2 regions of the Corynebacterium hansenii genome follow, and region 2 is predicted to be linked to the other one. Evidence: riboswitches for the same ligand, from Rfam matches in the RefSeq annotation. Region 2 holds a riboswitch; the other holds the start of a gene.
The links. Region 2 has a riboswitch for cobalamin ahead of CHAN_RS11565 (energy-coupling factor ABC transporter permease). Riboswitches for the same ligand answer to the same signal wherever they lie in the genome.

Region 1 (11,697 bases), 1.5 Mb from region 2:
CCGGGCGCCGTCGTCGACTCGGTGACGGGGGAGAAGCTCGCCGACCACGACGGCGTCGACGCCTTCACCATCGGCCAGCGCAAGGGCCTGGGCCTGCCGGGGCCCGCGCCCGACGGGAAGCCGCGCTACGTCACGGGCATGGACGTCGCCACCGGCACCGTCACCGTGGGGCGCCGGGAGGACCTCGACGTCGGCGTCCTCTCCGTCGACCGGGCGGTGTGGCTGGACGCCGGTGCCCCGCCCGCGGCATTCGACGCGGAAGTGCAGGTCCGGGCCCATGGCCGCCCGGTTCCGTGCCGCGTCGGGTGGACCGGCGCCGTCGACGACGCGGGCACCGGCGGGTCGTTCGAGTGCACCCTGCTCGAGCCGCTGCGCGGCGTCGCCCCGGGCCAGGCCGCGGTGCTCTACCGCCCGGACGCCGGCGGCGACGTCGTGCTCGGTTCCGGCACCATCACGTCCACGGAGGCGACCCGATGACCGCCTTCCGGGGCCTCGGGCCCATGCCGGGCACCGACGTCCGCGCCGCCGCCGAGATCCTCGCGGGCGAGTGCGGTGCCGCCCCGCATCTGCCCATCCTCGCCGACCGGGGCCTGGGCGCCGACGCCATCGGCCGCACCGGCGCGATCTGCGCCGACCTCGATCTCGACGCCGGGCCGCGGTCGTGGCGCATCGCCGACCGCGGCGGGCGCGCCGTGTCGCTGGCCGCCGATCATCTCGAACGCGACCTCGACGCGTGCGAGGAGTTCTGGGGGACCACCCCGGAGACGGTGACGGTGCCCATCGTCGGCCCGTGGACGTTGGCGGCGGCCATCGAGCTGCCCGGCGGCCACCGGATGCTGGTCGACCGCGGCGCCGTGGCCTACCTGGCGGCGTCGCTCGCGGAGGGGCTGGCGGCCCACGTCGCCGAGGTGCGCAGGCGGTTCGGCGCGGAGGTGGGCGTCGTCATGCACGAGCCCGCCGCGCCCGCCGTCGCCGCGGGCCTGGTGGAGGGGGCGGTCGCGGGCACAACGCTGCCCGCGGTGGGGTACCGCGAGATGGCGGAGCAGTGGCGCACGCTGACCGACGACGCCGCCGGGCTGCCGGGGATCACCCTGGCGCTGCCCGGGATCGGCGCGTCGCTGGAGAAGGCGCTGCCGGAATCCGGCGCGTCGGGCCTCGCCCTGCCGATCGGGAAGATCCGCGGGTCGGAGATGCTCGACCGGGTCGGGCGCCTGCGCGCGGCCGGGCTGGACCTGACGCTCGGCGCCGTGCCCGCCCGGCCCGGGGCCACCGACGAGCACACCGGCGCCCACCTGGAGCCGGACGCGCGGGACATCGCCGAGCGCATCGCCCGGCTGTGGGACGAGCTGTCCTTCCCGCGCGTCGACCTCGTCGATCATGTGGACATCACCGTCGACCGCGATTTCGCCGCCGCCCCCGCGTCGTGGGTCGCCCCCGCATACGCGGGCGGGCGCCGCACCGCGGAATTGATCTCGCGGGCGGCGGGGGACCTGTAGCGTCAGCGCGCCATCGACTCCAGGAGCTTGACGACGGCCGGCGCATCCCGCAGATCCTCGACGATCGCGGTGCCGTCGGGGAGGTCATCGTCGGTGAAATACGGCGTGGCCAGGCGATTGACGTTGACCATCGCCGCGGTGAGGTCCGACGCCGTGTGGCGGCCGGTGGTCACGCCCACGAACCCGATGCCGTTTTCCAGTGCCGCCGCGGCATCCGCCGGGGTGTCGCCCACGGCGACGACGGGGCCGCGGCCGCCCCATTCCATCAGAGCGACCCGCAGCAGCTCCGACCTGTCGACCTCGTAGTCGCCGAAGGCCGAGAAGCGCGGCGCCATGAACTCCGACAGGTGGGCGTGGCGCAGCTTCAGCCAGCCGGTCTCGGCCATGTTGCCCGAGACCACCGTCTGCGAATGCCCCGACCGGGCCAGCGCCGACACCACGGCCCGCACGCCCGGCAGGACGGAACCCCGCCATTCGGCGACGGCGCAGGCGTCGGCGAGGTCGGTCAGGAAATCCCCGAGGACCGCATCGCCCGGCTGCGCGCCGAGCACGGAACCCCAGATGTCGGCGTCCGTGCGCCCGGCGAAGGTCAGGTCCGCGGGGCGCTCGATGCCGCGCTCCGCCAACAGCCGGTCCGCCTCGGCGTGGCCGAAGCCGGCGTTGTCGATGAGCGTCAGATCGATGTCCCAGATGACGAGCACGGGTACTCCCTTATGTGGCAAGCGCGTGGCGGCATCAGGTTACTGCCTCGCCCGTCCGGCCGGTCCGACGGCCCCCGCCGGGGTGCTACGGTGCTCGGGCAAGGAATCGGCGCCAGGGAATCCGGTGGGAATCCGGAACTGTCGCGCAGCGGTGAGAGGGCCCATCCCCCGCACGATGCCACTGGACCGGCGCATGGCCGTCCGGGAAGGCGCGCGGGAGTCGACCTCGAGTCCGAAGACCCGCCGGTTCGACGTCCACGCCGCGCCCCGCGTCAGGGTGACGGCGGTGTTCCACGAAGGTGGGCCCCTTGAACAAGCTCGCGCTCCGCGCCGTCCCGACCGCCATCGCCGCATCGATGGCCCTGCTCCTGGTTTCCTGCTCCGTCGGCGGCGGTGGCGCGGATTCCGCCGCCAAGCCCGGCGGCGAGACGACCGTCGTCAACTGCGGGAAGGAAACCCCGTATCCGGCGGACCCGAAGATGCTCGCGTACGACTCCGGGATCATCTCGATCGCGCTGTCCGCCGGCGCGCGCGACAACCTCGACGCCGTGGCCGCCATCGGCAAGGACCGCGACACCCTCGCGGCGAAGTACGGCGCCGACGTGATCGGCGGGCTGAACGAAATCGCCGAGAAGCAGCCGACCCTCGAGCAGATCGTCGCGGCCCAGCCGGACGTCTACTTCTCCGGCTGGAACTACGGGCTGTCCGAGGGCGGCGGGGTGACGCCGGAGCTGCTGGACCAGCGCGGCATCGGCACCTACGTGCTCACCGAATCCTGCCGGAAGGAGGGCACCGACCGGCGCGGCCTCGTCGACCCGTGGGAGGCGCTGGAAACCGACCTGCGCAACGTCGGCACGATGACGGGAGGCTCGGATCAGGCGGAGGCGGTGATCGAGGACATCGCCGAGCGCCGCAAGAAGCTCGACGCGGCCCCGAGGGCGGACAAGGCGCCGACGGTGTTCGTGTTCGACTCCGGCACCGACGCGATCTACACCTCCGGCAGGTTCGGCGGCCCTCAGGCGATCATCGAGACCGCCGGCGGACGCAACCAGGCCGAGGGCCTGGACGACTCGTGGGTGCAGGTCGGCTGGGAATCGCTGGCGAAGGACGCCCCGGACGCCTTCGTGTTCGTCGACTACGACGGGCAGACCTTCGACGAGAAGGTCCGCGTCCTGAAGAACCACCCGGTGACCCGCGACCTGCCCGCGGTGAAGGAGAACCGCTTCGTCAACCTTTCGTACTCGATGTGGGTGTCCTCGCCGCTGAACATCGACGCCGCCGAGCACTTGCGCAAGGGGCTGGAGAAGTTCGGCCTCGTGCCCGAGTCCGGAATCGAGCCCGCCATGAAGCTGCCCGGGAGCCTCGACGGGCGCGAGCACTTCGCCTCCTAGCCGGAAGGGCGGTTTTCGTGTTGGGGAAGGCGGCCACGCCGCTTCTCGTGCTCGTGCTGGCGGCGCTGACCGCGGTCAGCTTCGTCGCGTCGCTGACGTTCGGATCGGTCGGCTATTCGCTGCCGCAGGTGTGGGACGTCGTCGCGGCCCAACTGTCCGGGGCCGCGTACCCGGATCGCGCGGTCAACGACATCGTGTGGGAGCTCCGGGCGCCCAGGGGTCTGATGGCCATCGTCGTCGGCGCCGGTCTGGCGATGGCGGGCGTCGCCATGCAGACGCTCGTGCGCAACCCGCTCGCCGACCCCTACCTGCTCGGCATCTCGGCCGGCGCCAGCGTCGGCGCGACGGCCGTGATCACGGTCGGCGCGTTCTCCGGGTTCGGCGTGTGGGCGCTGTCCGGCGGCGCGCTGGTCGGCGCGGTGGCGGCGACGGCGATCGTGTACCTGGTGACCATGCTGCAGGGCGGCATCACCCCGCTGCGCCTGATCCTGTCGGGCGTCGTGCTGTCGTCGGCGTTCTCGGCCGTCGCCAGCCTGCTGGTGTTCCGGGCCCCGGATTCGCGGTCGGCGCAGTCGGTGCTGTTCTGGATGCTCGGCTCCGTGTCGGGCGCCCAGTGGAACCGGTTGCCGCTGCCGCTGCTCGTGCTCGTGCCCGCGGTGGTCCTGCTGTTCCTGCTGAGCCCGCGCCTCGACGCCCTGTCCGCGGGCCCGGAGACCGCCGCAGCGCTGGGCGTGCGGGTCGGTCTGCTGCGCAAGGTCCTCTTCGGCGTGCAGGCGGTGCTGGTCGGCGCGATGGTCGCGGTGGCCGGCGGCATCGGTTTCGTCGGGCTGGTCATCCCGCACTTCGCCCGGCTGCTGGTGGGGTCGGTGCACCGCCGCGCCATTCCGGTGGCGGTGTTCTCGGGCGCGCTGTTCCTGCTGTGGGTCGACGTCCTGGCCCGCCTCATCGCCCCGCCGCAGGAGATCCCGCTGGGCGTGGTCACGGGCGTGATCGGCGCACCGGTGTTCCTGCTGCTGATGGGCCGTTCCCGCTACCGTTTCGGAGGGCAGTCATGATCGCTTCGCTGGATGTGGAGTCGGTGGCCGTCGACGTCGGCAAGCGCCGCCTGCTCACGGACGTCACCTTCGCCGCCGCGCCCGGGTCGCTCACGGCGGTGGTGGGGGTCAACGGCGTCGGCAAGTCGACGCTGATGCGCGCGCTGGCCGGCATCGTCGCGCCGGCGGAGGGCCGGGTGCTTTACGACGGCCGCGACCTCGCCCGCATGCGCCCCCGCGAACGGGCGCGGCTGGTCGGTTTCGTGGGACAGGACGAACGCCCGCCGGGGGAGCTCACGGCCGCCGAGTTCGTGGCGCTGGGCAGGCTGCCGCACACGAGCCCCTGGGACCTGGGCGGCCAAGCCGGCCATGCGGCGGTGCGGTCGGCGCTGGAGCTGATGGGCGTGGCCGAGCACGCCGATTCCATGTGCGACCGGTTGTCCGGCGGCCAGGTGCGCCGGGTCGTGCTGGCGCGCGGGCTCGCGCAGGAGACGGGCCTGCTGCTTCTCGACGAACCGACCAATCACCTCGACGTCCACCACCGTATCCACCTGCTGCGGGTGCTGCGGGAATCGGGGCGCACGGTGGTCGCCAACATCCACGATCTGGACCTGGCCATGTCCCACTTCGACCGCGTGGTGCTGCTCCACGACGGCACGGTGCTCCGCCGGGGCGAACCCGAGCACGTGCTGGCGCCGGATGCGGTGCGGGCGGCGTTCGACGTGGAGAGCCAGGTGGTGCGGCCGGAAGGGAGCCCGCGGCCGCACCTGATCATCGAGTCGACGTAGCCGCCCGCGCGTCCATGGGCCAGGCCGTGATCCGGAAATCGGACACGTCGCGCCCCTGCTTGCGCAGGTACTCGCGCAGGGAACGCTGGCTCTCGAAGTGGGAGACGGCCTGGTACTCCATGAGCTCGTCGCCGTCCATGGCGGCCAGGTCCGGCCACACCTTCTTGGCCATCATCCAGGCCAGGCGCGCCGCGGCCAGGGCGTCGGCGGTGGCCTCGTGCGCGTTGTCCAGGCGCACGTTGTAGTGCTCGCAGACGTTGCCGAGGGTGCGCTTGCCGCCCCGGAACCGGTCGCGCGCCCGATCGATGACCAAGGGGTCGAAGACGAGCCCGTCGACGGTGAAGGACGGCTCTTGGGTGCGCAGCACGGTGAGGTCGTACGCGGCGTTGTAGGCCACCAACGTCAGGCCGTCGCGCCACGCCCGGCGGATCTCCGCGATGGTCTCGGCGAGCACTTCGTCGTGCGGGCGGCCGTGGGCCCTGGCGTGCTCCGTGGTGATGCCGTGCACCTCCGCCGCGGCCGCCGGGATCTCCACCCCCGGATCGGCGAGCAGCTCCCTGGCCTGCGGCGGCCCACCGTCGATGCGGACCAGCGCGGATGTCACGATCCGGCATTGATGCGGGTCGGTGCCCGTCGTCTCCAAGTCGAAGGCGAACATCCTGCCCGCGTCGAAGGTGGTCATGCGCCCACTCTATGCGGCGCGCCGGATCGGGGCGGGTTCGGGTGGCGCGGGCGATCCGGTCCGCCGCATAGAATCGTCGGCGTGACTGACTCGACCGACGACATCGCAGACGCCATCCCGGAAAGCACCGCCGACGCGCCGGCCGGGGGGACCGCGGGCCCGGACGTGCGCCGGGCCTGGGAGGAGCTCGCCGACGAGATCCGCGATCACTCGGCCAAGTACTACACGGGCCAGCCGGTGATCTCCGACGCCGAATACGACGTCCTGTTCCACCGGCTCCAGGAGATGGAGCGGGCCCATCCCGAGCTCGCCGTGCCCGCCAGCCCGACGCAGCAGGTGGGCGCCCGCGTGGACGCGCCGGCCGACGGCGTGGCGTTCGAGCCGGTCGAGCATCTCCAGCGCCTCTACAGCCTGGACAACGTCTTCGACGAGTCGGAGCTGCGCGACTGGCTCGCCCGCACCCCGGCGTCGGCGTACCTGACGGAACTGAAGATCGACGGCCTGTCCATCGACCTCGTCTACGAAAACGGGAAGCTCACGCGGGCGGCGACCCGCGGCGACGGCCGGGTGGGCGAGAACGTCACCGCCAACGCGCGCACCATCGCGGACATCCCGCACGAGTTGACCGCCACCGACGAGTTCCCGGTGCCGGACGTCCTCGAGGTCCGCGGCGAGGTGTACATCCCGGTCGGCGAATTCGACTCGCTCAACGCCGCGCGCGCCGAGGCGGGGCAGCGGACCTTCGCCAACCCCCGCAACGCCGCCGCCGGGTCCCTGCGGCAGAAGGACCCCGCCGAAACCGCCAAGCGCCCGCTGGCCATGATCTGCCACGGCATCGGCCACGTCGAGGGCTGGCGCCCGTCGTCCCAGCATGACGCCTACCGGGCGCTGGCCGCCTGGGGCCTGCACGTCTCGCCGTACACGAAGCGGGTCGAGTCGGCCGAGGACGTCGTCGCGCAGATGCTGCACTGGGGGGAGCACCGCCACGACGCCGAACACGAGATGGACGGCCTGGTGGTGAAGGTTGACGACCTGGGCGAGCAGCGCGCGCTCGGAGCGACGTCGAGGGCGCCCCGGTGGGCGATCGCCTACAAATACCCGCCGGAGGAGGTCACCACCGAGCTGCTGGACATCCGCGTGTCCATCGGCCGCACCGGCCGGGCCACGCCGTACGCGGTCATGCGGCCGGTCACCGTCGCCGGCTCGACGGTCGAGATGGCGACCCTGCACAACCCGACCGAGGTCAAGCGCAAGGGCGTGCTCATCGGCGACCGCGTGACCATCCGCAAGGCCGGCGACGTCATCCCCGAGGTCCTCGGCCCCGTCGCCGAGGTCCGCGACGGGTCGGAGCGCGAGTTCATCTACCCGACGCTGTGCCCCGAATGCGGCACGCGCCTGGCGCCGGCGAAGGAGGACGACGCCGACTGGCGCTGCCCGAACACCCGCTACTGCCCGGGCCAGTTGCGGCGCCGCGTGGAGTTCCTGGCCTCCCGCGGCGGCTTCGACATCGAGCATCTGGGGGAGCGGGGCGCCGCCGACCTGATCCACCGCAACGTCCTCGCCGACGAGGGCGACCTCTTCGCGCTCACCGCCGACGACCTCGCCCGCACGGAGGTCTACACCACCGCCGCGAAGAAGAAGGTCGGCGACGACGGCGTCGCGCGCGGCGCCCTCAACGCCAACGGCCGGAAGCTGCTGGACTTCATCGAATCCGCCAAGAGCCGCGAACTGTGGCGGGTGCTGGTGAGCCTGTCCATCCGCCACGTCGGCCCGACCGCCGCGCGCGCCCTGGCCCAGAAGTTCGGGTCGATGGACGCGATCCGCTCGGCGTCGCGCGAGGAGCTCGCCGACACCGACGGCGTCGGGGGCATCATCGCGGATTCGGTGATCGACTGGTTCGGGGTCGATTGGCACCGCGAGGTCGTCGACAAGTGGGAGAAGGCCGGCGTGCGCATGGCCGACGAGGCCACCGACCGGCCCGAACAGGTGCTGGAGGGCCTGACCGTCGTGGTCACGGGCTCGCTGGAGGACTTCACCCGCGACAGCGCCAAGGAGGCCATCCTCGTGCGCGGCGGCAAGGCAGCCGGGTCGGTGTCGAAGAAGACCTCCGTGGTGGTCGTCGGCGAGAACGCCGGCTCCAAGGCCGCCAAAGCCGAGGAGCTGGGCGTCCCGATGCTCGACGAGGCCGGGTTCCGCCGCCTGCTTTCCGACGGCGCGGCGGCGATCCCCGGGGCCGCTACTTGATCGGGGTGGCCTCGATCTTCCACACCTCGTCCGCGTAGTCGCGGATGGTGCGGTCGGAGGAGAAGCGGCCCGAGCGGATGATGTTCAGGAAGCACATCCGCGCCCACTTCAGCTCGTCGCGGTAGTCCTCGGCCATGCGGTCGCGGGTCTCCCGGTAATCGGCGAAGTCGCCCAGGACGTAGTACACGTCGGCGGGCTCGTAGCCGGGGGAGTGCAGCAGCGAGTGGTGCAGGTCGTGGAACATGCCCGAGCCGCCGTCGGAGAACGTGCCGTCGACCAGCGAATCCAGGGCGCGCTTCAGGCCCGGCACCGACTCGTAGGCGGCGCGCGGGTCGTAGGTCATGCGCAGCTCCGGCAGCTCCTCTTCCTTCGCGCCGAAGATGTAGGCGTTGTCGTCGCCGACGGCCTCGACGATCTCGACGTTGGCGCCGTCGAGGGTGCCCAGGGTCAGGGCGCCGTTCATCATGAACTTCATGTTGCCGGTGCCCGAGGCCTCCTTGCCAGCGGTGGAGATCTGCTCGGAGATGTCCGTCGCCGGGATGATGTGCTCGGCGGGGGAGACGTTGTAGTTCTCCACGAACACGACCTTCAGCTTGTCGCCGATCTCCGGGTCGCCGTTGACCAGGTCCGCGATCGAGTTGATGAACTTGATGATCGCCTTCGCCCGGACGTACCCCGGGGCCGCCTTCGCGCCGAAGATGGCCACGCGCGGCACGACGTCCCACTCGGGGTCGGCCTTGATGCGGTAGTACAGGTCCAGGATGTACAGCGCGTTGAGCAGCTGGCGCTTGTACTCGTGCAGGCGCTTGATCTGCGAGTCGAAGATCGCGTCGGGGGAGACGCGCACGCCCTGCCGCGCCTCGATCCAGGCGGCGAAGTCCTCCTTGTTGCCGCGCTTGACGGCCATGACCTCGCGCAGGACGTCCTCGTCGTCGGCGAACTTCTCCAGCTCGGCGAGCGCGTCCAGGTCGGTGACCCACGCGTCGGAGCCCGACAGGCGGGTGAGCAGCTCGCGCAGGCGCGGGTTGCACTGGTGGAGCCAGCGGCGCGGGGTGACGCCGTTGGTCTTGTTGTTGAACTTCTCCGGCCAGATGTCGTGCCACACGCCGAGGGTCTCGCGCTTGATGATCTCCGTGTGCAGCGCCGCGACGCCGTTGATGGAGTAGGCGGTGTAGCAGGCGATCCACGCCATGTGGATGAAACCGTGCGAGATCGGCGCCATGTAGTCGATGGTGCCGTGGTCGACGCCGCGCTGCTCCAGGTCGATGCGGAAGCGGCGGTCGATCTCCTGGATGATCTCGAGGATGCGCCGGAACAGGCGCTCGAAGATGGAGAACTCCCACGTCTCCAGGGCCTCGGCCAGCACGGTGTGGTTGGTGTAGGCGAAGGTCGCGGACGTGATGGCCCAGGCCTCGTCCCAGCCCATGCCGTGCTCGTCGAGAAGCAGTCGCATCAGCTCGGGGATGGCCAGCACGGGGTGGGTGTCGTTGAGCTGGATGCTGTTGTACTCGGCGAAGGAGTCCAGCGACCCGTGGTTGGCCAGGTGCGAGTCGATCATCGCCTGCAGGGACGCGGAGACGAAGAAGTACTGCTGGCGGACGCGCAGCACCTTGCCCTCGTAGGTGGAGTCGTTCGGGTACAGCACGCGGCAGAGGTCGTGGACGCGCTCGCGCTCGACGATGGCGTCGGTGAAGCGCTGCGAGTTGAACGCGTCGTAGTCGAACTCGCGCATCGGCTCGGAGTTCCACAGGCGCAGCGTGCCGACGTTGTCGGTGCCGTAGCCGGTGATCGGCATGTCGTGGGGCACGGCGCGGACGGTGAGGTCGTCGAAGCGCACGATGCGGGCCTCGTCCTCGCGGCGGACGACGAAGGGGTAGCCCTCCTCCATCCACGGGTCCGGGTGCTCGTCCTGGAAGCCGTCCTCGAAGGTCTGCTTGAACAGGCCGTAGCGGTACAGGATGCCGTAGCCGGTGGCCGGCAGATCCTGGGTGGCGCAGGAATCGAGGAAGCAGGCGGCGAGGCGGCCGAGGCCGCCGTTGCCCAGCGCGGCGTCGTGCTCGGCCTCGAGCACGTCGACGAGGTTCTTGCCGAAGGCGGCGACCGCCTCGGAGGCTTCGTCGACCAGGCCCAGGTTCAGCAGGTTGTTGAGCAGCGCGCGCCCCATGAGGAACTCGGCCGAGAAGTAGTGCTGCTGCCGGGTCACGGCGTAGGCGCGGGTGGTCGCCTCCCAGTCGTCGGCGAGGTGATCGACGACGACGCGGGACATTCCCGACCAGAACTCCATCTCGGAGGAGGTTTCGGGCGTGCGGCCGGACTCGGCGCGCACGTGGGAGGCGAGGCGATCAGTGAAAGTCGACATGGGGTTGGGTCTCCGATTGCGGATGGTGGACGCAGACGAAAACCGACACTACCCGGCGATTCCGCCGACCTCGCGCCGAGCGCGCGGTCAGTGCAGGATCGCGCCGACGATGTCGCCGATGCGGCCGAGGTGCTCGACCTCCGACGGCAGGAAATCCGGTCCGCCCGGGCGGCCGATGACCAGCGTCCAGCCCTTGCCCATCGGGGCCGCGGCCAGCGACGATTCCATGAGGGTCCACGCCTCGGGGATCCAGTCCTCGTTCTCGCCGTCGAGGCGGCGGGCGGAGTCCACCGGCGGTTCGTCCAGCGTGCGGCCGTCGTCCTCGGGGGCGGCGATGGAGGCCACCACGCGGCGGGTGCCGGCGGAGGAATGCCCGAGCACGAGCGCCCAGCCGGCGGTCATGGTGCGCGGCAGGCCGTCGACGATTTCGCCGAGGGCGCGCTCCGGCTGGCCGCGGTGGCGGGACAGCTCGGCGAGCATGGCGATCTGGCCGCGGCGGTCGACGGACCCGGAGAACGGGCGGATGGAGTCGACCTCGACGTCGTCGAGCGACTGCGCCGCGGTGATGAGGGTGTCCGGCAGGGAGCCGTTGGGCAGCTCGACCACGATGTCGTCCACGACGGTCCCGCCTTCGCCGTGCTCCACGACGTCGACGGAGCGGATGTCGCCGCCCGTTTCGCCGAGCGCCGCCGCCAGCAGGCCCAAAGAGCCGGGGGCGTCGGGGATCTGCACTCGCATCAGGTAGGACATGTGGTTACAAGTACCTTTCGTGGTGGCCGCCACCTGGGCAATCCCGTGTGACGCCGACCGGTTTCGACAAGACGGTTCACCAGGTTACATGGGCTCAGGCAATGAAGGGAATGTGACCCGGGCTACAAGTCGGGTAGCGGTTCTGCGGTTCCCCCATCCTCCCGGGCCCGCTTTACGACGGCGTAGCGCCCGCATTGATTCGGCGTTGCGGCCGCTCCCGGCGGGGTCCGTCGTCAAGCGGGGTCCGCAGCG
Region 2 (11,697 bases):
GCTGTGGACTGGGCGGCCGACGACGACCGCGGCCCGCTCACCGAACTCGTCTCGGACCTCGGCGTGCTGCTGGTCCGCGGCGTCGACGGCGGACTGGGGGTGTCGCGATGAACGGAGATGACATGAACGAGAACGGCACAGAGGCCAAGCCCCGCGACCCGCGCAGGACCTTCATGTTCTGGTTCGCGCCGACGCTCGCGGTGGCGCTGCTGACCATCTTCTTCGGCGGCGCGTACCTGGCCGGCAACGTCAACCCGCGGGAGAACCTCCACGATTTCCCCGTGGCCATCGTCAACGCCGACCGCGGCGCCGACACCGTCGACGGCAGCCACCTCAACGCCGGCGACAAGGTCGTCGACGGCCTGGTCGAGGGCATCGACCCCAATCAGTTCGACCTGCGCCACCTCACCGGCCAAGAGGCCATCGACCAGATGAGCAAGGGCGAGCTCTACGGAGCCATCGTCATCCCCGAGAACTTCAGCTCGCGCCTCAACGCCTGGGGCATCGGCACGATGGTCGGCAACGACGTCGTCGCCCCCGACATCCGCATCATCTCCAACCCGGCCGCCGGGCTCGGCGCCCAGACGATCGTGAAGGAAATGGGCTTCCAGGTCGGCGATCGGGTGGACGACGCCGTCGGAAAGCAGCTGCGCGAGAAGGTCCAGGCCGCCATCGACGAAGCCCCCGAGGGCGCGCCGTCGCCCACCGGCACGGCCCTGGCCGCCGCCGCCCGCCCGGTCAACGTGAAGTTCGAGGACTTCCACCCGCTGCCCGACGGCACGGGCAACGGCCTGTCCGCCTTCTACTGGACGCTGCTCATCGTCCTCGCCGGCTTCACCGGCGCGATGCTGACCAGCCAGATCGTGGACAACCGCCTGGGCATCCACTCGCTGGAATGGGGCCCCTTCTTCGTCCGGCACACCCACCACGGCGTCTCGCGCCTGGGCACGTTGGTGGCGAAGTTCGGCATGTCCGCCACGCAGGCCGCGCTGGTCGCCGCGCTGTACGTGCTCATCGGCACGATCGTCGGCATGCCGCTGGGGTCGCCGTTCGCGCTGTGGGGCTTCACCGCCGCGATGATCCTCGCCGTCGGCTGGGTCAGCCACGCCATCATTGCGCTGCTGGGCAACCCGGGCCTGGTGGTCAACCTCGTCGCGTTCATCGTGCTCGGCCTGCCCTCGGCCGGCGGCACCCTGCCGCTGGAGGCGGTGCCGGAGGTGTTCCGCGTGATCTCGCTGGTCTCGCCGATGCACCAGATCTACCTCGGCTCCCGGTCGATGCTGTACTTCGGCGGGACGTGGGATTCCGGCGTCGGCCAGGCGCTGGCGTACGCGGGCATCTCGCTCGTCGGCGCCGTGATCGTCGGCGTGGCCGCGGCGGTCCTGTACGACCGCAAGGGCTGGCACCGCGCACCGGCGCCCGCCTGACCTGCCGCGGCACATCGGCGGGAACTCTCGGGGGCATTCATTCGACTAATGGTCATTCGGCCGAATGATCCCAGTCACATCCCCCGAGGAGTCCCATCCCATGTCCGAAACCCCCGTGGCGCGTCGCGAAGCCCGCGACCGGCCCGCGCGTTTCCTCCATCGCCTGCACTTCTACGCGGGCCTGATGGTCGGCCCGTTCCTCCTGGTCGCCGCGATTTCGGGTGCGTTCTACGCGCTCGCGCCGGCGATCGAGAAGGTCGTCTACGCCGATCTGCTCACCGTCGACGCCGCGCCGCAATCCAAGACGGTCGGCGAGCAGACCGCGGCCGCAGCCGCCGAGCACCCCGACCTGGCCATCGCGCAGATCTGGCCGGCGGCGAACCCGGGCGACACCACGCGGGTGCTTTTCGACGACCCCGCCGCCACCGACAAGACCATGCCCGCCGTGTTCGTCGATCCCGCGACCGCCACCGTCGTGGGCGAGTCGCGCACGTACTCCGGACTCGGCGAGATGCCCGTGCGCCGGTGGCTGTCCGCCATGCACGAGAGCCTGAACCTGGGGGAGCCCGGCGAGCTGTACTCCGAGTTGGCCGCGTCCTGGCTGTGGGTGCTCGCGCTCGGCGGCCTGTACCTGTGGTGGCGCCGGGTGTCCGCCGCGCGCCGCCGTGATCCGGGCACGTCCGCGCGGCTGTGGCGGGCGGCCCCCGCGCCGAAGGGGGAGAAGGGCCGGCGCCGACGTTCCCTCAACCTCCACGCCGTGTTGGGCGTGTGGCTGCTGGTCGCGCTCCTCGGCCTGTCGGCGACGGGCATCACGTGGTCGCAGAAGGCCGGCGCCAACGTCGATTCGGTGGTCACGTCCCTGAATTGGAAGGCGCCGAAGGTCGACGCCTCGCTGCCGCAGGGCTCGCCCGGCGCCTCCGCGCCGGCCGGCGGCGACGCCGCGGCGGACCAGGTCGACCGGGTCCTCGCCGCCGCCCGCGCCGACGGGCTCACCGGCTCCCTGATTCTCCGGCCCCCGGCGGAGGACGGCCACGGCTGGCGGGCCTCCGAGCGCTGGGTGGAGTGGCGCACCGCGTCCGATTCGGTCGTCGTCGACGGCGTCGACGGCACCGTCGCCTCGCGCCAGCCCTTCTCGGAGCTGCCGCTGTTCTCCAAGCTGTCGTCGTGGGGCATCTACCTGCACATGGGCATCATGTTCGGCCTGCCGCTGCAGCTGGCGCTGTTCGCCGTCGGACTCGGCATCGCCACCATGATCGTCCTGGGCTACCGCATGTGGTGGCTGCGCCGCCCCACCGCCCGCGGCACGTCGGTGCCGGGGCTGCCCGACCGCCCGTCGTGGGCGATCATCGCCGGCGTCATCGTCTTCGCCGCCACCGTCGGCGCCTTCCTGCCGCTGCTGGGCATCTCCCTGATCGGTTTCCTGCTGCTCGATCTGGTGCTCATTGCCCGCTCCCGGGCGTCGCGCCGGGACGTCGAAAAGCAAGCCCCACATGCTGTTTTGTCGGGTGGTGCGCCGTAGGCTAATCTTTGATGCGTTGCCGCGGGGCACGCCCCGCGCCCAACGCGAAGACGAGCTCCCTTCGTCTAGCGGCCTAGGACACCGCCCTTTCAAGGCGGCAGCGCGGGTTCGAATCCCGTAGGGAGTACCACTCCCCGAATGGGAGCACAACAGAACATGGCCCTGTGGCGCAGTTGGTTAGCGCGCCGCCCTGTCACGGCGGAGGTCGCGGGTTCAAGTCCCGTCAGGGTCGCCATTTTCGGGCGAAAGGCGGTCATCCACTTTTATGTGGGTGGCCGCCTTTCGCTTTCGCGCATCCGCATGCTTTGCGACGCCCGCCCATCCGCCCCCATCCGCGGGGTGCCGGCGCCGTGGTGCAATGCGCCGTTTTTCGCCTTGAACAGCGGATTTGTGCCCCCATTGAGCCGCTGTGTAGAGTAACGACTCGTGCACGGACGAGAGTTCGGGCGCGGCATGAGGCCCTGTGGCGCAGTTGGTTAGCGCGCCGCCCTGTCACGGCGGAGGTCGCGGGTTCAAGTCCCGTCAGGGTCGCCGACATTCCCTCCGGGGATTGTTCGGCCAGATAGCTCAGTTGGTAGAGCGTCCGCCTGAAAAGTGGAAGGTCAGCGGTTCGATCCCGCTTCTGGCCACAACATCGACAACCGGGGAGCCGTTGGAAAACAGCTCCCCGGTTTTTCGTTTCCCCGGCAGTGCCCCGGCGCAATGGGGCCGACGTGCCTCCGCGCAATGGGGCCGACGTGCTTCCGCGCAATGGGGCCGACGGTAAGGTGATTTCCCATGACTACCGAATACGCATCGGCGGGAACGATGTCCGGCGATGAGTCGCTGCCGTCGGTCATCCGCATCTTCATCTTCACCGACGAAAAAGGCCGCGCCGCCGCGGCCGGGAAGATCCGCGGGGCGCTGGAGGAATTCGTGCCCGGCGCCGGTGCGGAGGTCTACGAGGACGTCATGCCCGACGGCGACCAGGGGTCCTCCATGCAGGACGAGTGGCTCGACGCCAACCCCGGCGCAGACGTGGGGGAGCGGGCGCGCCAGCGCATCACCATCGTCGTCCCCGGCCTGTCCCACGCCGAGCTGGCCGACCTCTCCGCGCCGCTGGCCGGCGTCGTCAGCCCCGGCTGGGGCACCGGCGTCGCCGCCGAACGCGCCCACGGAGAGGGCTCCGTGCCCTGCCGCGTGGCCGTCGGCCGCGCCGACGAGCAGCCCGGCACCCCGCCGGCCGCCGTCGACCACCGCTCCGTCTGATCGGCGGCACCACCGCACGTACCCTGTGGGAAAGGACCCCGCGGGAAAGAACACCGTGGGGAAGAAACCCGAACAAGAGGAGAACACCACCATGGCGCACACCATCGACCACGATGAGGCCGGCCACCGCTACGTCCTCGTCGTCGACGGCGAAGAAGCCGGATTCGCCGCCTACGAGCCCGCCGAGGGGGCGCTGGACTTCAACCACACCGTGGTGCACGAGCAGTTCCAGGGCAAGGGCCTGTCCAAGCCCCTCGTCCAGGCCGCGCTCGACGACGTGCGCGCCAACGGCGGAAAGGTGATCGCCAGCTGCTCGGCCGTCGAGCGCTTCATCGAGAAGAACCCCGCCTACGCCGATCTGGTGGCGTAGCGCGGGGTTTGGGGGCGGGGGAGGAGCGTCGGGCGGCGGGGGCTAGATGCCGTCTCCGTCGCCCTGCACGTACTCGCAGGCGTCGCGCAGCGGCTTGTGCTCCTCCGGCTTGCGGCTGCGGATCTTGCCCGGGATGCCCACGACGATGGAATCCGGCGGGCAATCCCGCGTGACCACCGCGTTGGCGCCGATGGCGGAACCGGCGCCGATCACGACCGGGCCGAGCACCTTCGCGCCGGCGCCGACCGTGACATTGTCCTCCAGGGTCGGGTGGCGCTTGACCTTCGCCAGGCTGCGGCCGCCCAGGGTGACGCCGTGGTACAGCATCACGCCGTCGCCGATCTCCGCCGTTTCGCCGATGACCACGCCCATGCCGTGGTCGATGAAGAACCGGCGGCCGATGGTGGCGCCCGGGTGGATTTCGATGCCCGTCAGGAAACGGGTGAATTGGGCCAGGATGCGCGCGAGCCCCTTCGCGGGCCCTCCCCGGAGCCACAGCGCGTGGGCCGCGCGATGCGCCCAAATGGCGTGCAGGCCCGAGTAGACCAGCGCATTTTCCACGTCGCCGCGGGCGGCGGGATCGTGCTCGCGGGCGTTGTCCAGGTCCTCCTTGAGGAGCCTCAGGAACGAGTTCATGGTGACCAACTTTACATAGACCGCCGCCGACGTCCCGGCGGCGGGAACGTCGGCGGCGGTGGCGGAGCGGGGGACTAGTCGCGCAGGTCCTGGTACAGGATCGACGACACGTAGCGCTCGCCGAAATCGGGGATGATCACCACGATGGTCTTGCCCTCGGCCTCGGGGCGCGCGGCGATTTCCAGGGCCGCCTTCACGTTGGCGCCCGCCGAAATGCCGCCGAGGATGCCCTCCTGCGTGGCCAGCTTCCGGGACGTCGCGATGGCGTCGTCGTTGGTGCAGGTGAGCACCTCGTCGAGCAGATCGCGGTCCAGGATCTCGGGCACGAAGTTGGCGCCCAGGCCCTGGATCTTGTGCGGGCCGGCCTTGCCCTCGGTCAGCAGCGGGGAGTCCGCCGGCTCGACCGCGACGAGCTTGATGTCCGGGTCGTGCTTCTTCAGCGTGCGGCCGGCGCCGGTGATGGTGCCGCCGGTGCCGATGCCGGCCACCAGGTAATCGACCGCGCCGTCGGTGTCGGCCCAGATTTCCTCGCCGGTCGTGGCCGCGTGGACCGCCGGGTTCGCCTCGTTGGCGAACTGCGACGCGAGGATGGCGTTGTCGGTGTTCTCCACGATCTCGTTCGCCTTGTTCACCGCGCCCTTCATGCCCTCGGCGCCCGGGGTGAGCACCAGCTCGGCGCCGAACGCGCGGAGCACCACGCGGCGCTCCTGGCTCATGGTGTCCGGCATGGTGAGGATGACCTTGTAACCGCGGGCCGCGCCGACCAGCGCGAGGGCGATGCCGGTGTTGCCCGACGTGCCCTCCACGATGGTTCCGCCCGGCTTGAGCTCGCCCGAGGCCTCGGCGGCGTCGATGATGGCCTTGCCGATGCGGTCCTTGACGCTGTTGGCCGGGTTGTAGAACTCGAGCTTCGCGACCACCGTGCCCGGCAGGCCCTCCGTGAGTCGGTTGAGCTTGACCAGCGGCGTGCCGCCGATCAGGTCGGTGATGTTGTCGTGGATGGTCATCCAGTCGTTTCCTTTCCCGTTTGCTTGTTCGTTGCTTCGTCGGTCGGCGATTCTACGCGCCGCCCCCGGTTTTGTACAGACAGGTTCGTCTACTTTCGGGTGGGGGCGGGCCCGGCCGGGTGCGCAACCTGAAAGAACGCTTAGGATGGGCGCAGATCCTCGGTGGACGGGAACGCCCTGCGAATGGGCGGCGGCCCTCGCCACTGTGATCGGGGTGACCCCGGTCCGGCACATGCCACGGGATCCCGGGCGTCCGATGGAAAGGGCGCGCGGGATCCGGGAAGGCGCCGGCCCGGATGCCGCAGGGCGGCCCCGTCAGCCAGGAGACCGGCCGTGGATCGACTCCGGCGCCGACGGGCGCCGGACCGGACTGTGCGCCGCCGCGAGGTGTCGGGGGCGCGGGAGGAAAAATTCACATGCATATCGCGGAGGGCTTCCTGCCCGTCGGCCATGCGGTGGGATGGACGGTCGCCGCGGCGCCGTTCGTCGTCCACGGCGCGTGGCGCGTCAACAAGCTGCTCAAGGAGAAGCCGGGCACCGGCATGCTCCTGGGCGCGGCCGGGGCGTTCACGTTCGTGCTCTCGGCCCTCAAGATCCCGTCGGTGACCGGCTCCACGTCGCACCCCACCGGCACCGGCCTGGGCACCGTGCTGTTCAGGCCGCCCGTCATGTCCCTTTTGGCCACCATCGTCCTGCTCTTCCAGGCGCTTTTGCTCGCCCACGGCGGCATCACCACGCTCGGCGCGAACGTGTTCTCCATGGGCATCGTGGGCCCGTGGGTGGCGTGGGGAGGGTACGTCCTCACGCGCCGCCTCGGCGGCGGCCTGCTGCCCGCGGTGTTCGTCGCCGCGTTCCTGGCGGACCTGTCCACGTACGTCGTCACGGCGACGCAGCTCGCGCTGGCGCACCCGGCCGACCCGGGCGGCTTCGGCGGCGCGCTGGCCACGTTCCTGTCGCTGTTCGCCATCACCCAGATCCCCCTGGCCATCATCGAGGCGCTGCTGACGGTGCTGGTGGTCAAGGCCCTGCGCACGGTCGCCGAGAAGGAGCTCTTCTCGCTGGGCGTGCTGAAGAAGAACGAGCTTTCCGACGGCTCGATCGCCGATGAGGTCGCCCACGACGGGCGCCTCACCGCCGACGCAGATCGGACCGAGCAGAAGGAGGCCGTGCGATGACCGCGTCGGCGAACGAGAACGTCGAAAAGCAGGACAAGACGGAAAAGCAGGACAACGTGAAGGACAAGACGGCCGCCCCCAAGCGTTCCGGTGCGGGGGTCACCGTCGCGATCATCGCCCTGGTGATCGTCCTCGCGGCGTTCCCCATGTTCTTCAACCTGGGCGACCCGGACGCCGAGGAGGCCTTCGGCGGCACCGACGGCGCGGCCACCGAAGCCATCGAGGAGAGCAACCCGGATTACGAGCCGTGGTTCGAGCCGATCATCGGCGAGCTGCCGGGCGAGGTCGAATCCGGCATCTTCGCGCTCCAGGCCGGCCTGGGCGCGGGCGTGCTCGGCTACGTGCTGGGCTTCTACCGCGGCCGCGGCAAGGGGCGCGACGAGGCCCTGGCCGAGGGCCGGGAAGCGGGGACCGCCTAGCGTGAACGCCCTCGAAGCCGCCGCCGCCCGCAACCGGTGGGCGCGGCGCAACGTCGGCGAGAAGGCGGTGCTGTGCGGCGGTCTGCTCTTGCTGGCCATTTCGCTGCCCCCGTGGCCGGCCGCGGCGCTCATCATCGCCGCGGTGTCGGTCACGGCGGTCGTCGCCCGGGTGCCGGCGGGGCTGTTCCTGGCGCTGTGGACGGCTCCCGCGGCCTTCGTCGCCGTGGGCATCCTCCCCCTGCTCTTCTCCATCACGATGGACGGACCGGTCTGGTCGCCGACGGGGCCGCAGCGGGCGGCGGAAGTCGTCGCCCGCGCCACGGCCGCCATCGGCTGCACGATGCTGTTCACGGTGACCACCCCGCTGTCGGAGGTGCTGGCGTGGGCCGGGCGATCGGGCATCCCGCGCACCCTGACCTACCTCGCCGAGCTCATCTACCGGATGGTCGGCACGTTGGCGGGCACCGCGAAGATGATGCACGAGGCCCAGGCGCAGCGACTGGGGCACCTGACCCGGAGGGGCCTGCTCACCGGCGTCGCCGCGCAGTCGGCGAATCTGTTCGTCCTCTCATTCCAGCGCGCCCGCCGGCTGGGGGAGGGCCTGGAGCTGCGCGCCGAGCCGGGGTCGGCCGACGTCATGGTCGTCGACCGCCCGCGCGACGGCCGCTTCCTCGCGGTGGCGCTCGGGCTGCTCGTCGCGGTCGTCGCCGCCACCGCGACGGTGCGGGGGTGGTGGCCGTGAGCATCCTCGCCGCCCGCGGCCTGGGCTTCCGGCACCCGGGTGTCCACGTGCTGTCCGGGGTCGACCTCGAAGTCTTCCGCGGCGAGCGCATGGCGCTGCTGGGGGCCAACGGCTCGGGCAAGTCGACGCTGCTGCGCCTGCTGGCCGGCGCCATCCGCCCCACGTCGGGCTCCCTCGAATTCGACGGGTCGCCGTATTCCTACGGGCGCCGCGGTCGCAACCACCTCCGGCAGCGCGTCCAGCTGGTCCTCCAGGACCCCGATGACCAGCTGTTCGCCACCTCCGTGGCCGCGGACGTCTCCTATGGGCCGGTCAACCAGGGGCTCCCCGACGACGAGGTCCGGCGCCGCGTCGACGAGGCCATGGCGGCCGCCGAGGTCGCCGACCTGGCCGACCGCGTCCCGCACCAGCTGTCCTACGGCCAGCGCAAGCGGGTCGCGCTGGCGGGTGCGCTGGCCATGCGCCCCGACGTCCTGCTCCTCGACGAACCGACCGCCGGCCTCGACCCCGCCGCGACGGAGAATCTGCTGGGCACCCTCGGCGCGCTCCACGACGGGGGCGTGGCCGTGGTGATGGCCACCCACGACGTCGACGTCGCCTGGTCCTTCGCGGCCCGCGCCGCCGTGCTCGTCGACGGGTCGGCGGTGACCGGTGCCGCCTCCGAGATCCTCGTCGATCCCGATCTGGCGCGGCGGGCGCGGCTGTCCCTGCCCTGGGCGCCGGTCGTGGCCGAAGCGCTGGGCCGCGACCCGGCGGGCATCCGGCGTCCGGAGGATCTTCTGGGCCGATGACGCCCACGTGGGCGTCGCAAAGCGAAAAGAACCGCTCCCCCCGCCACGCGGACTGCCGGAACGCGTACGGGGGAAGCGGTCTTTTCATTCATCGCCGCAGCATGCGGCCGGCGGTAGGAGGCCCGCCGGCCGGCCGGCTACAGCGACGCCCGGACCTTCCGGGCGGCTTTCACGAGGGCGTCCAACGACGCCCTGGTCTCGGGCCAACCGCGGGTCTTCAACCCGCAGTCGGGCACCACCCACACCCGGTCGGGGCCGAGGGTGCGGGCGGCGTGGTCGATGCGCTCCGTGACCTCGTCCACGCCCGGCACGCGCGGCGAGTGGATGTCCCACACGCCGGGGCCCAGGGGCAGGTCGAAGTCCGAGGCGGCGATGGCGTCGACGAGCTCGAAGCCGGCGCGGGCGGCCTCGATCGTGGTCACGTCGGCGTCCATGTCCCGGATCAGGTCGAGGATCGACCCGAAATCCGAGTAGCACATGTGCGTGTGCAGCTGGGTGGAGTCCGCCAGTCCGCCGGTGGCGGTGCGGAACGCCTCCACCGACCACTCCGCGTACTCGTCGCGGTCCTCCGGGCGCAGGGGGAGCAGCTCGCGGATCGCGGCCTCGTCCACCTGGATCACCTGCGCGCCCGCCGCCTCCAGGTCCTCGCACTCGGCGCGGATCGCCAGAGCAACCTGATGCGCGGTGTCCGCCAGCGGCTGGTCGTCGCGCACGAAGGACCAGGCCAGCATGGTCACCGGGCCGGTGAGCATGCCCTTGACCGGCCGTTCCGTCATGTCCTGCGCCGCGCGGAACCAGCGCACCGTCATCGGCGCCGGGCGCGAGACGTCGCCGTGCAGGATCGGCGGGCGCACGCACCGCGTGCCGTAGGACTGCACCCACGCGTTCGACGTGCAGTGGAAACCGTCGAGCTGCTCGGCGAAGTACTGCACCATGTCGTTGCGCTCCGGCTCGCCGTGCACCAGCACGTCCAGGCCCAGGCGCTCCTGTTCGCCGATGACGTTGACGATCTCCCGGATCATCGCGGCCTCGTACGCCCGGGCCGACGACTCGCCGCGGGCGTACGCCGCGCGGGCGGCGCGGACCTCCGGCGTCTGGGGGAAGGAACCGATCGTCGACGTCGGCAGCGGGGGCAGGTCCAGGGCCCGCTCCTGGGCTTTGCGACGAAGCGGGAACGGCGAACGATCGTGGACGCCGCCCTTCCGGCGGGGGACCCGGTGCTCCGGGGCTCGTGCACCCCGCTCCCGCTCGTTCCCCTGCTCCTCCGCCCGGTCCCCATTCGCGGCGGCCTCCGCTTCGGCCAGGAAACCGTTGCGGCGGATGCGCTGGCCGTCCGGGTGGTGCAGGGCGCGGGCGAGCGAGACGACCTCGATGATCTTCTCCTCGCCGAACGCCAGCCGCGCCCGCAGCTCCGGCTCATTCGCCAGCGACGGCTCCGCCGCCAGCGAATGCGGGACGTGCAGGAGCGAACACGACGTCGACACCGCCACCGGGTGCGTCCGGGCGACGCCGGCGAGGGTGGCCAGCGCCCGGGCGCAGTCCGTGCGCCAGACGTTGCGGCCGTCGACGACGCCCGCGACGATCAGCGTCGACTCCGGGAGAGCCGACAGATCCGGCGCATCACCGGCGACGTAGTCCACGCCGATCGCGTCCACGCCGGTGCCCGCCAGCACATCGACGGCCCGCTGCCCACCCGTGAAGTACGTCTGGGCGAGCACCCGCAAACCGAGGCCATGGGCGTGGGCCACCAGGCGCCGCCACTGCCGGGACGCCTCCGCCCCGCGGTCGGCCGGCAGGCGATCGGTGTTGAGGGCGGGCTCGTCGAGCTGGACCCACTCCACCCCCTCCGCGGCGAGTGCGTCGAGGATGCCCAGGTAGACGTCGACGAGCTCGGGCAGCCTGTCCAGCGGCTCGCCGGGCGAGCCCGGGGCGGCCTTGGACAGCGCCAGGAACGTCACCGGGCCGATGAGCACCGGCCGCGCCGGCACGTGGTTCCGGCGTGCCCCGCGCACCTGCGACACCAGGAACGACGGATCGGCGGCGAAGGGGCGGGCGGCGTCGAGCTCGGGAACCAGGTGGTGGTAGTTCGTGTCGAACCACTTGGTCATCTCGAGGGGCGGGATGCCCTCGGCGCCGCGGGCCGCCGCGAAGTAGCGGTCGAGCCACGGCGGCAGCAGGCCCCCGGACTCCGCCACCTGCTCCTCCGGGTAATCGGCGATGCCGTCGACGCGGGCGGGCAGGGCGCCGACCATCGCGGCGACGTCGAGCATCTGGTCGTAATAGGAGAAGGTGCCGACGGGCACCGAATCCAGGCCGGTGGTCGTGGCGCGCCGCAGGCGGCGGTCGATGAGCGTCGCCGCGGT

Region 1: linked by a shared signal. The riboswitch ahead of CHAN_RS04895 (ABC transporter substrate-binding protein) and the one ahead of CHAN_RS11565 (energy-coupling factor ABC transporter permease) in region 2 are both predicted to bind cobalamin.

Annotation. Positions count from the first base shown of each region.
Region 1 is NZ_CP047211.1:1,099,417-1,111,113, forward strand. It holds gene mnmA (tRNA 2-thiouridine(34) synthase MnmA) at 1-477, shown strand, start outside; gene CHAN_RS04885 (uroporphyrinogen decarboxylase/cobalamine-independent methonine synthase family protein) at 474-1,496, shown strand; gene CHAN_RS04890 (HAD family hydrolase) at 1,499-2,197, opposite strand; cobalamin riboswitch at 2,288-2,459, shown strand; gene CHAN_RS04895 (ABC transporter substrate-binding protein) at 2,554-3,588, shown strand; gene CHAN_RS04900 (FecCD family ABC transporter permease) at 3,609-4,643, shown strand; gene CHAN_RS04905 (ABC transporter ATP-binding protein) at 4,640-5,410, shown strand; gene CHAN_RS04910 (3'-5' exonuclease) at 5,394-6,092, opposite strand; gene ligA (NAD-dependent DNA ligase LigA) at 6,258-8,336, shown strand; gene CHAN_RS04920 (glycogen/starch/alpha-glucan phosphorylase) at 8,329-10,695, opposite strand; gene CHAN_RS04925 (ACT domain-containing protein) at 10,783-11,445, opposite strand.
Region 2 is NZ_CP047211.1:2,611,556-2,623,252, reverse strand. It holds gene CHAN_RS11620 (TetR/AcrR family transcriptional regulator) at 1-111, shown strand, start outside; gene CHAN_RS11615 (YhgE/Pip domain-containing protein) at 123-1,427, shown strand; gene CHAN_RS11610 (PepSY-associated TM helix domain-containing protein) at 1,528-2,946, shown strand; tRNA gene CHAN_RS11605 (tRNA-Glu) at 3,001-3,076, shown strand; tRNA gene CHAN_RS11600 (tRNA-Asp) at 3,105-3,181, shown strand; tRNA gene CHAN_RS11595 (tRNA-Asp) at 3,404-3,477, shown strand; tRNA gene CHAN_RS11590 (tRNA-Phe) at 3,503-3,575, shown strand; gene CHAN_RS11585 (hypothetical protein) at 3,724-4,194, shown strand; gene CHAN_RS11580 (GNAT family N-acetyltransferase) at 4,286-4,564, shown strand; gene epsC (serine O-acetyltransferase EpsC) at 4,607-5,200, opposite strand; gene cysK (cysteine synthase A) at 5,275-6,207, opposite strand; cobalamin riboswitch at 6,351-6,557, shown strand; gene CHAN_RS11565 (energy-coupling factor ABC transporter permease) at 6,624-7,382, shown strand; gene CHAN_RS11560 (energy-coupling factor ABC transporter substrate-binding protein) at 7,379-7,801, shown strand; gene CHAN_RS11555 (CbiQ family ECF transporter T component) at 7,803-8,543, shown strand; gene CHAN_RS11550 (energy-coupling factor ABC transporter ATP-binding protein) at 8,540-9,334, shown strand; gene metE (5-methyltetrahydropteroyltriglutamate--homocysteine S-methyltransferase) at 9,472-11,697, opposite strand, start outside.